DNA from 3 places in the Streptomyces sp. NPDC059866 genome. Region 2 is predicted to be linked to each of the others. Evidence: predicted binding sites of a transcription regulator. Region 2 holds the regulator's gene; each other region holds the start of a gene.
What was found. The regulator HrcA, encoded in region 2, represses chaperone genes, less so after heat shock. The targets are predictions, from matches to a motif close to TTNGCACTCNGNNNNNCNGAGTGCNAA.

Region 1: a site for HrcA is predicted at 1,341-1,367, ahead of groL (chaperonin GroEL). Genes of this name have one in related genera too.
Region 3: a site for HrcA is predicted at 2,011-2,037, ahead of groES (co-chaperone GroES). Genes of this name have one in related genera too.

What each region holds. Positions count from the first base shown of each region.
Region 1 is NZ_JBHWJT010000013.1:127,042-130,316, reverse strand. It holds gene thrC (threonine synthase) at 1-133, shown strand, start outside; gene ACFV7R_RS21310 (MoaD/ThiS family protein) at 257-532, shown strand; gene ACFV7R_RS21305 (cold-shock protein) at 972-1,178, shown strand; gene groL (chaperonin GroEL) at 1,530-3,152, shown strand.
Region 2 is NZ_JBHWJT010000004.1:95,716-98,990, forward strand. It holds gene dnaJ (molecular chaperone DnaJ) at 1-988, opposite strand, end outside; gene hrcA (heat-inducible transcriptional repressor HrcA) at 989-2,005, opposite strand; gene ACFV7R_RS06955 (MBL fold metallo-hydrolase) at 2,167-2,895, shown strand; gene ACFV7R_RS06960 (DUF3097 domain-containing protein) at 2,930-3,275, shown strand, end outside.
Region 3 is NZ_JBHWJT010000015.1:204,196-207,470, reverse strand. It holds gene groL (chaperonin GroEL) at 1-1,444, opposite strand, end outside; gene groES (co-chaperone GroES) at 1,556-1,864, opposite strand; gene ACFV7R_RS24180 (polysaccharide deacetylase family protein) at 2,206-3,030, opposite strand; gene ACFV7R_RS24175 (polysaccharide deacetylase family protein) at 3,114-3,275, opposite strand, start outside.

The DNA of each region.
Region 1 (3,275 bases), on a different contig from region 2:
CGACCCGACCCTCACCACCGTCGTCCTCAACACCGGTGACGGTCTCAAGACGCTGGATGCGGTGGCCGGTACGGGACTGACCGCGACCATTCGTCCCAACCTGGAGTCGTTCCGCGAGGCCGGTCTCGTGTAGCGGCTTCGGGCTTGTCGTTTTCGTCTGCGGGCCGGTGGGGGCTGGTCGCGCCCGCGCGGCGGAGCCGCATATCGACACTGCCCCGCGCCCCTAGGCCCGTAACCCCGACCGGAGGTCAAATTCATGAGCGTCACCGTCCGCATCCCCACCATCCTGCGCACCTACACCGGTGGTCAGGCAGAGGTCGCCGCCGAGGGTGCGACCCTCGCCGACGTCATCGCCGATCTGGAGAAGAACCACACGGGCATCTCGGCCCGCGTCCTGGACGACCAGGGCAAGCTGCGCCGCTTCGTCAACGTGTACGTCAACGACGACGACGTCCGTTTCGAGCAGGGCCTTCAGACGGCGACCCCGGACGGTGCGGGCGTCTCCATCATCCCGGCGGTCGCGGGCGGCTGACCCACTCCTGCGTTACCGTGAGTAACGCCGGTTACGCAATGTTCATCGAATTGCCCCCTCCGTGAGAGAAGCGGAGGGGGCAATTCAGTGTGATTGAGCGCGGTACAGTTGGGGAACGCGCTGCGACCCGCATGCCGGACGCATATGAGTTCCGGCTCCGCGTGCGATAAGAAGCAGCCAAAGTGTGTGGCTCTTTTGCGTCTTTCATTCCCTTTACGGGGCCCGACTTGCCCTGAATTCGGGCGAATCCTCCGCAAATTCCCGACCCTTGGTGCCCAGAATTCTCGTCCGATTGACCTGTTGCAGACGGCAGTTGGACAGATACATTCAGCCGCGGTCGACGCGTTCCGGCGCACGCCCCCGACCAATGGGGGGTGAGGTCTGACCCGGATCCGCGAAGTGTGGATCTGTGCAAGGGCCAGTAATAGGGGAGTTAGGCATGGCTCAGGGCACCGTCAAGTGGTTCAACGCGGAGAAGGGGTACGGCTTCATCGCGGTCGACGGTGGTGCGGATGTTTTCGTCCACTACAGCGCGATCCAGATGGACGGATACCGCACCCTGGAAGAGGGTCAGCGGGTCGATTTCGAGATCTCGCAGGGCCAGAAGGGGCCGCAGGCGGACATGGTCCGGCTCGCGACCAGCTGAAGCACGCGCCGACTGCAGCGACGTTCTTCTGTTCTTCGAAGGGCTCGCACCCCCTGGGGTGCGAGCCCTTCGGCCTGCCCGGAGGCCGGCCTCGGTCCGTGGAAGGCGCCTCCTCCCACCCGTCATCCGACCCCCGCCCCGCACGGAGCCCGCCCGCAGGCGCTTGCACTCTCCATGCCCGAGTGCTAATCATTGGCGTTAGCACTCTGAAGGTGAGAGTGACAAAGAAGGACCGGGTCGGTGAGGCCGCAGGCCGGGTGGGGCAAGGAACCACGAGGCAGGCGAGCCGTCCGTCGCGGGCGCGGGCGCGGTCCGAAGTAATCACCCCCAGTCCTGGGAGGACCACTTCACATGGCCAAGATCATCGCGTTCGACGAGGAGGCGCGGCGCGGCCTCGAGCGCGGCATGAACCAGCTCGCGGACGCCGTCAAGGTCACCCTCGGCCCCAAGGGCCGCAACGTCGTCCTCGAGAAGAAGTGGGGCGCCCCCACGATCACCAACGACGGTGTCTCCATCGCCAAGGAGATCGAGCTCGAGGACCCGTACGAGAAGATCGGCGCCGAGCTGGTCAAGGAAGTCGCCAAGAAGACGGACGACGTCGCCGGTGACGGTACGACCACGGCGACCGTTCTCGCCCAGGCCCTGGTCAAGGAGGGCCTGCGCAACGTCGCCGCCGGCGCCAACCCGATGGCCCTGAAGCGCGGTATCGAGAAGGCCGTCGAGGCCGTCTCCGGTGCGCTGCTCGACCAGGCCAAGGAGGTCGAGACCAAGGAGCAGATCGCCTCCACGGCCTCCATCTCCGCCGCCGACACCCAGATCGGCGAGCTCATCGCCGAGGCGATGGACAAGGTCGGCAAGGAAGGCGTCATCACCGTCGAGGAGTCGCAGACCTTCGGTCTCGAGCTCGAGCTCACCGAGGGCATGCGCTTCGACAAGGGCTACATCTCGGCGTACTTCGCCACCGACATGGAGCGCATGGAGGCGTCGCTCGAGGACCCCTACATCCTCATCGCCAACTCCAAGATCTCCAACGTCAAGGACCTGCTCCCGCTCCTGGAGAAGGTCATGCAGTCGGGCAAGCCGCTGCTGATCATCGCCGAGGACGTCGAGGGCGAGGCCCTGTCGACCCTGGTCGTCAACAAGATTCGCGGCACCTTCAAGTCCGTCGCCGTCAAGGCCCCGGGCTTCGGTGACCGCCGCAAGGCCATGCTCGGCGACATCGCCATCCTCACGGGCGGCGAGGTCATCTCCGAGGAGGTCGGCCTCAAGCTGGAGAACGCGACCCTGGACCTCCTGGGCCGCGCCCGCAAGGTCGTCATCACCAAGGACGAGACCACCATCGTCGACGGCGCCGGCTCCGCCGACCAGGTCGCCGGCCGGGTCAACCAGATCCGCGCCGAGATCGAGAACAGCGACTCGGACTACGACCGCGAGAAGCTCCAGGAGCGCCTGGCGAAGCTGGCCGGCGGCGTGGCCGTCATCAAGGCCGGTGCCGCCACCGAGGTCGAGCTCAAGGAGCGCAAGCACCGCATCGAGGACGCCGTCCGCAACGCGAAGGCGGCCGTCGAGGAGGGCATCGTCGCCGGTGGTGGCGTGGCCCTGCTCCAGGCTTCCCAGGTGTTCGAGAAGCTGGAGCTCGAGGGTGACGAGGCGACCGGCGCCCAGGCCGTGAAGCTCGCGCTCGAGGCCCCGCTGAAGCAGATCGCCGTCAACGCCGGCCTCGAGGGCGGTGTCGTGGTGGAGAAGGTGCGCAACCTGACCCCGGGCCACGGCCTGAACGCCGCGACCGGTGAGTACGTCGACCTGGTCAAGGAAGGCATCATCGACCCGGCGAAGGTGACCCGCTCTGCTCTGCAGAACGCCGCCTCCATCGCCGCGCTGTTCCTCACCACCGAGGCCGTCATCGCCGACAAGCCGGAGAAGGCCGCCGCGCCCGCCGGCGGCGGCATGCCGGGCGGTGACATGGACTTCTGATCAACTCCGGTTGATCGACCGTCCGTTGGACCGAGGGCGGCACTCCCTGGCAGCAGGGGGTGCCGCCCTCGGGCGTGCCCGGGATCACACCGGAGTCGGAGAGGGGGCGGAATGCGGGGTCCG
Region 2 (3,275 bases):
CCTCGACGTGGACGATCAGGTCGCCGCGCCCGCCGCCGCGCAGGTGCGTGACGCCCCGCCCGTGCAGGGGGATCGACTGGCCGGACTGGGTGCCGGGGCGGATGTCGACCTCCTCCATGCCGTCGAGGGTCTCCAGCGGCACCTTTGTGCCGAGGGCCGCCGCCGTCATCGGGATCGTGACCGTGCAGTGCAGGTCGTCGCCGCGGCGCTGGAAGGTCGGGTGCGGCAGTTCGTGGATCTCGACGTACAGGTCACCGGCCGGACCGCCACCGGGGCCGACCTCGCCCTCGCCGGCGAGCTGGATCCGCGTGCCGTTGTCGACACCGGCCGGGATCTTCACCGTCAGCGTCCGACGCGACCGCACCCGGCCGTCGCCCGCGCACTCCGGGCACGGGTTGGGCACCACGGTGCCGAAGCCCTGGCACTGCGGACACGGCCGGGAGGTCATGACCTGCCCCAGGAACGACCGCGTGACCTGCGACACCTCACCGCGACCGCGGCACATGTCACACGTCTGGGCGGAGGTCCCCGGCGCCGCGCCCTCACCACTGCAGGTGGCGCACACGATGGCCGTGTCGACCTGGATGTCCTTCGTCGTACCGAAGGCCGCCTCGTCCAGCTCGACCTCGATACGGATCATCGCGTCCTGGCCCCGGCGCGTACGCGAGCGCGGCCCGCGCTGCGACGCCGTACCGAAGAACGCGTCCATGATGTCCGAGAAGTTCCCGAAGCCGCCCGCACCGAAGCCGCCGGCGCCCGCGCCGCCGCTCTGCGAGAGCGGGTCGCCGCCGAGGTCGTAGACCTGCTTCTTCTGCGGGTCCGACAGCACCTCGTAAGCGGCGTTGATCTCCTTGAACCGCTCCTGCGTCTTCGGATCGGGGTTGACGTCCGGGTGCAGCTCGCGAGCGAGCCGCCGGAAGGCCTTCTTGATCTCTTCCTGCGACGCGTCGCGGCGCACGCCGAGAACGGCGTAGTAATCCGTGGCCACTTACGACTCCGCCAGGATCTGTCCGACGTACCGTGCCACTGCGCGTACCGCTCCCATCGTTCCCGGGTAATCCATGCGGGTCGGTCCGACCACGCCGAGCTTGGCGACTGCCTCGCCGCCCGAACCGTAGCCGACCGACACCACCGACGTGGAGTTGAGTCCCTCATGGGCGATCTCGTGCCCGATGCGCACGGTCATGCCCGAATCCTTCGCCTCACCAAGCAACTTGAGGAGCACGACCTGCTCCTCCAGCGCCTCCAGCACCGGCCGGATGGTGAGGGGGAAGTCATGTCCGAAGCGGGTCAGATTGGCGGTGCCGCCGATCATCAGCCGCTCCTCGGTCTGTTCGACGAGCGTCTCCAGGAGGGTGGAGAGTACCGTCTGGACCGTGCCGCGGTCCTCGGCTTCGAAGGCCTCCGGCAGATCCTGCACCAACTGCGGCACATCCGTGAAACGCCGGCCCGCGACCCTGCTGTTCAGCCGTGCCCGCAGATCCGCCAGGGAGGACTCGCCGAACGGTGCCGGGCAGTCGACCATACGCTGCTCCACCCGGCCCGTGTCCGTGATCAGGACCAGCATCACGCGCGCGGGAGCCAGCGACAGCAGCTCCACGTGCCGCACCGTGGACCGGGTCAGTGACGGATACTGCACCACCGCGACCTGCCGTGTGAGCTGCGCGAGCAGCCGCACGGTCCGGGCCACCACATCGTCGAGATCGACGGCACCGTCGAGGAAGTTCTGGATCGCGCGCCGCTCCGGCGCGGTCAGCGGCTTGACCTCGGCCAGCTTGTCGACGAAGAGCCGGTAGCCCTTGTCCGTCGGGATGCGCCCGGCGCTGGTGTGCGGCTGGGCGATGTACCCCTCGTCCTCCAGGGCCGCCATGTCGTTGCGGACGGTCGCCGGGGAGACACCGAGGCTGTGCCGCTCGGTGAGGGCCTTGGAGCCGACCGGCTCCTCGGTACCGACGTAGTCCTGGACGATGGCGCGCAGCACCTGCAGCCGTCGCTCACTGAGCATGGCGCACACCTCCGTCACGTCGTCCCTCGGCGCTCCCCCTGGCACTCGGCGCATGCGAGTGCCAGCCTTACCCGGCCCAGTGTACGGCCGTCGGGTACGGCCCGGGCAAGGCCGGTCCTGCGAGGTCGTGGCATGCGGGCGCCTACAGCTAGCGTCGCCGTATGACGGTGACTTGGGAAGAGCTCGGGTGGGAGCGGCTGGCGGCCGGTGTCGGCCGGTGCCGTCTGCCTGGCTGGGACTGCACGGTGGGGCTGGTGGTCGGCCGGGGCGCGGCGCTGCTGATCGACGCCGGGTCGAGCCTTGCGGAGGGAGCCCGGCTGCGGGCGGAGGCGGAGGAGCTCGCCGGGCACCGTGTGACCCATCTCGCGCTCACCCATCCCCACTTCGACCATGTCTTCGGGGCGGCCGCGTTCGCGGGTGCGGAGGTGTTCGGCGCGGTCGGTGTGGACGCCGTGCTCGGCGGGCGGCGCGGCCGCGAGGAACTGCGCGCGGACGCCGTCCACAACGGCCTCGACGCGGATACGGCGCAGGAGGCGGCCGACACCCTGGTGCTGCCCCGGCATCATGTCAGCGGCGAGTGGACCCTTGACCTGGGCCCCGACCGCCAGGTCCTGCTGGCCAACGTGAGCCCGGCCCACACGGCCCACGATCTGGTGGTGCTGGTCCCCGGCGACCCGGAGGTGGTCTTCTGCGGTGACCTGGTCGAGGAGTCCGGCGAACCGCAGGCGGGCCCCGACGCCGTACCGTCCCACTGGCCCGCCGCCCTGGACCACCTGCTCGACCTCGGCGGCGCGGACGCGCTGTACGTGCCCGGACACGGAGCGGTGGTGGACGCGGCGTTCGTACGACGGCAGCGCGACGCCCTGGCGACGCGTTTCGGCGTGTCATAGGCACCGCCCGCCGGCTTCTCCTATCGTCATCCGAATGCGCCAGTATTCTCCGGACCTGACCCCGCCGTGGAAGAAGCCCAAGCCCGTCCCGGAGGTCCCGGCGGAGCCCGGCCTGGTGGTCGAGGAACCCGGCACCGGTTTCTGCGGCGCGGTGATCCGCTGCGAGGCGGGCACGGTCACTCTGGAGGACCGCTTCGGCAAGCACCGGGTGTTTCCGCTGGAGCCCCGGGGTTTCCTGCTGGAGGGCCGGGTGGTGACGTTGGTGAGGCCTGCTTCGGGCCCGGTACGACCCACCCGTACGGCATCCGGTTCGGTCGCCGTCCCCGGCGCACGCGCGCGCGTGGCCCGCGCCGGGCGCATCTACGTCGAGGGCCGGCACG
Region 3 (3,275 bases), on a different contig from region 2:
TGGCGGCGTTGAAGCCCTGGCCCTTCTCGAGCTCGGCGACCTTGGAGGTGATGACGTAGCCCTCCAGGCCGGCGTTCTCGGCGATCCAGCGCAGCGGCTCGACGGCGGCCTTGCGGACGACGGCGACACCGGTGGCCTCGTCGCCCTCCTTGCCGAGGTTGTCCTCCAGCACCTTCACGGCGTGGACGAGCGCGGAGCCACCACCGGAGACGATGCCCTCCTCGACCGCGGCGCGGGTCGCGGAGATGGCGTCCTCCAGACGGTGCTTCTTCTCCTTCAGCTCCACCTCGGTGGCGGCGCCGACCTTGATCACGCACACGCCGCCGGCCAGCTTGGCGAGGCGCTCCTGGAGCTTCTCGCGGTCCCAGTCGGAGTCCGTGGCCTCGATCTCGGCCTTGATCTGGGCGATGCGGCCCTCGACGTCCGCCTTGTTGCCGGCACCGTCGACGATCGTGGTGTCGTCCTTGGTGACGGTGACGCGGCGGGCGGTGCCGAGAACGTCGACGCCGACCTGGTCGAGCTTGAGGCCGACCTCCTCGGAGATGACCGTGGCGCCGGTGAGGACCGCCATGTCCTGCAGCATCGCCTTGCGGCGGTCGCCGAAGCCGGGGGCCTTGACGGCGGTGGCGTTGAAGGTGCCGCGGATCTTGTTGACGACGAGGGTGGACAGGGCCTCGCCCTCCACGTCCTCGGCGATGATCAGCAGCGGCTTGGAGGAGTTGGTCTGGATGATCTTCTCCAGCAGCGGCAGGAGGTCCGCGATCGCGGAGATCTTGCCCTGGTGGATGAGGATGTACGGCTCGTCGAGGACGGCCTCCATCCGCTCCTGGTCCGTCACGAAGTACGGCGACAGGTAGCCCTTGTCGAAGGCCATGCCCTCGGTGAAGTCCAGCTCCAGACCGAAGGTGTTGGACTCCTCGACGGTGATGACACCGTCCTTGCCGACCTTGTCCATCGCCTCGGCGATCAGCTCGCCGACCTGCTGGTCCTGGGCGGACAGCGCGGCGACGGCGGCGATGTCGGACTTCTCGTCGATCGGCCGGGCGGAGCCCAGCAGGTCCTCGGAGACGGCGGCGACGGCGGCGTCGATGCCCTTCTTCAGGGCGGCCGGGGAGGCACCGGCGGCGACGTTCTTCAGGCCCTCGCGGACCAGCGCCTGGGCCAGCACGGTGGCGGTGGTCGTACCGTCACCAGCGATGTCGTTGGTCTTGGTCGCCACCTCCTTCACCAGCTGGGCGCCGAGGTTCTCGTACGGGTCCTCGACCTCGACCTCACGGGCGATGGTGACACCGTCGTTGGTGATGGTGGGGGCGCCGAACTTCTTGTCGATGACGACGTTGCGGCCCTTGGGGCCGATCGTCACCTTGACCGTGTCGGCGAGCTTGTTGACGCCGCGCTCGAGGGCGCGACGGGCGTCCTCGTCGAACTTCAGGATCTTCGCCATGACAGCGTGAGCCCTCTCGGAAATCTTGGATGAAATGACGCTGCGCCCCGGGCGCCCGGCTTCTCAGTGGTCGCGGGGGCCAGGGGCGCAGCTCAAAAACTTGAGGTGGTCTTACTTCTCGATGATCGCGAGCACGTCGCGAGCCGAGAGGACGAGGTACTCCTCGCCGTTGTACTTCACCTCGGTGCCGCCGTACTTGCTGTACAGCACGATGTCGCCGGTCTTGACGTCGAGCGGAAGGCGCTCGCCGTTCTCGAAGCGGCCCGGGCCCACGGCCAGGACGACGCCCTCCTGGGGCTTCTCCTTGGCGGTGTCCGGAATGACCAGGCCAGAGGCCGTGGTCTGCTCGGCGTCCAGCGGCTGGACCACGATGCGGTCCTCGAGCGGCTTGATGGCAACCTTGGAGCTGGCGGTCGTCACGATCCGACCTCCCCCTTCGGAGATCTCACGGGGTTAACTGTCTGAGGTGGCGACCAGGTCGATCCGTCGTCGCGGGTGCCGGACCTGCCCGTCGCTTTGTTGGCACTCTCCTGTGTCGAGTGCCAGAGCCGAGACTATGACCGGGGTTAGCACTCGGTCAAGCGGAGTGCCAATTGCCTGCGGCGCGGCGCGGGTGAATTTTGTGGCCGACGGTTGTTCGGTGCCCTGCGTCGGTGTGCCCCCGACCTGGGGGCTGCCGCCCCCAGACCCCCGCTTCGGCCTGAACGGCCTCGTCCTCAAACTCCCCCAGAGGGGGCACCCCCAACGGGCTGGGTGGGCAGCTACAGGTAGTCCTCCAGCCGTCCCACCGTCAGGCCCTCCTGCTGGATCAGGCGCAGCAGGTGCGTCGTGCGGGACCGCAGGGTCGGGGTGGGGGTTTCCGTTGCGGGGACGGAGATGATGTCGCCGGGGTGGAGGCGGGGGGCTCCGGCGGTGTACGCGAGGGTGTCGGCGTTCATGGTGGCGCGCCAGAGGACCACGGCGGCGATGCCGCAGTCGGCGGCGGCGCGCAGGGTGGTCGTGTCGTACGTGCCGTAGGGCGGCCGGAAGAGGCGGGGGCGGATCCCGAAGCGGGACCGGAGTTTGTTCTGCTGGCCGCAGATCTCGGCGCGTTGACCGGCGTACGGCAGTCCGCGCAGGGCGGCGTGGTCGAGGGTGTGGTTCTGGACGCTCGCGCCGACCGAGCGCAGGCGGGCGAAGTGGCCGTAGCCCGGTCCGACGACGCTGTCCGTGAGGAACATGCTGACCGGCAGGCGCAGTTCGCGGACCATGTCGACGAACCGCGGGTCCTTCTCGGCGCCGTCGTCGTAGGTCAGGAAGACGACCTTGTCGCGGGTCCGGACGCGGTCGACGACGGGTGGGAGGCCGCCCGGGCGCCGGGAGGGGAGAGACAGGGACGGTTGCGGGGCCGGGGGCAGGGGGGTGGTCAGGCCCCAGCGGACGTGGGGTGGGGTTTCCGAGGGGGAACCGGGGGCTCCCGCCCGGTCCGACGGCCCCTTGGCGGAGCGCTCGACGGGGGTGACGGTCAGGGCACAGCCGGTCAGCAGGATCAGCAGCAGTGCGGGGCCGGCCAGCCGTCTGCGCCCAGGGCCCGTCCGGCGGATCATGCCGCAGACGCGGGGTCCGGCACGCCCTCCCCCACCGGCGCTGTCGTCGGTCGCCGACTCCCCGGCCGCCGGACAGGCCCTGGTCACAGGTAGTCCTCCAGCCGGGCCACCGCATACCCCTGGGCCGTGACCTTGTCGAGGAACCGGCGGATCATGTCGGGCATCGTGCCCTCCCAGTCGTCCCGGCCGCGGAAGTGGCTGAGGACGATGTCGCCGGGGTGCAGGTCCTGGTCCCATTCGCGGTA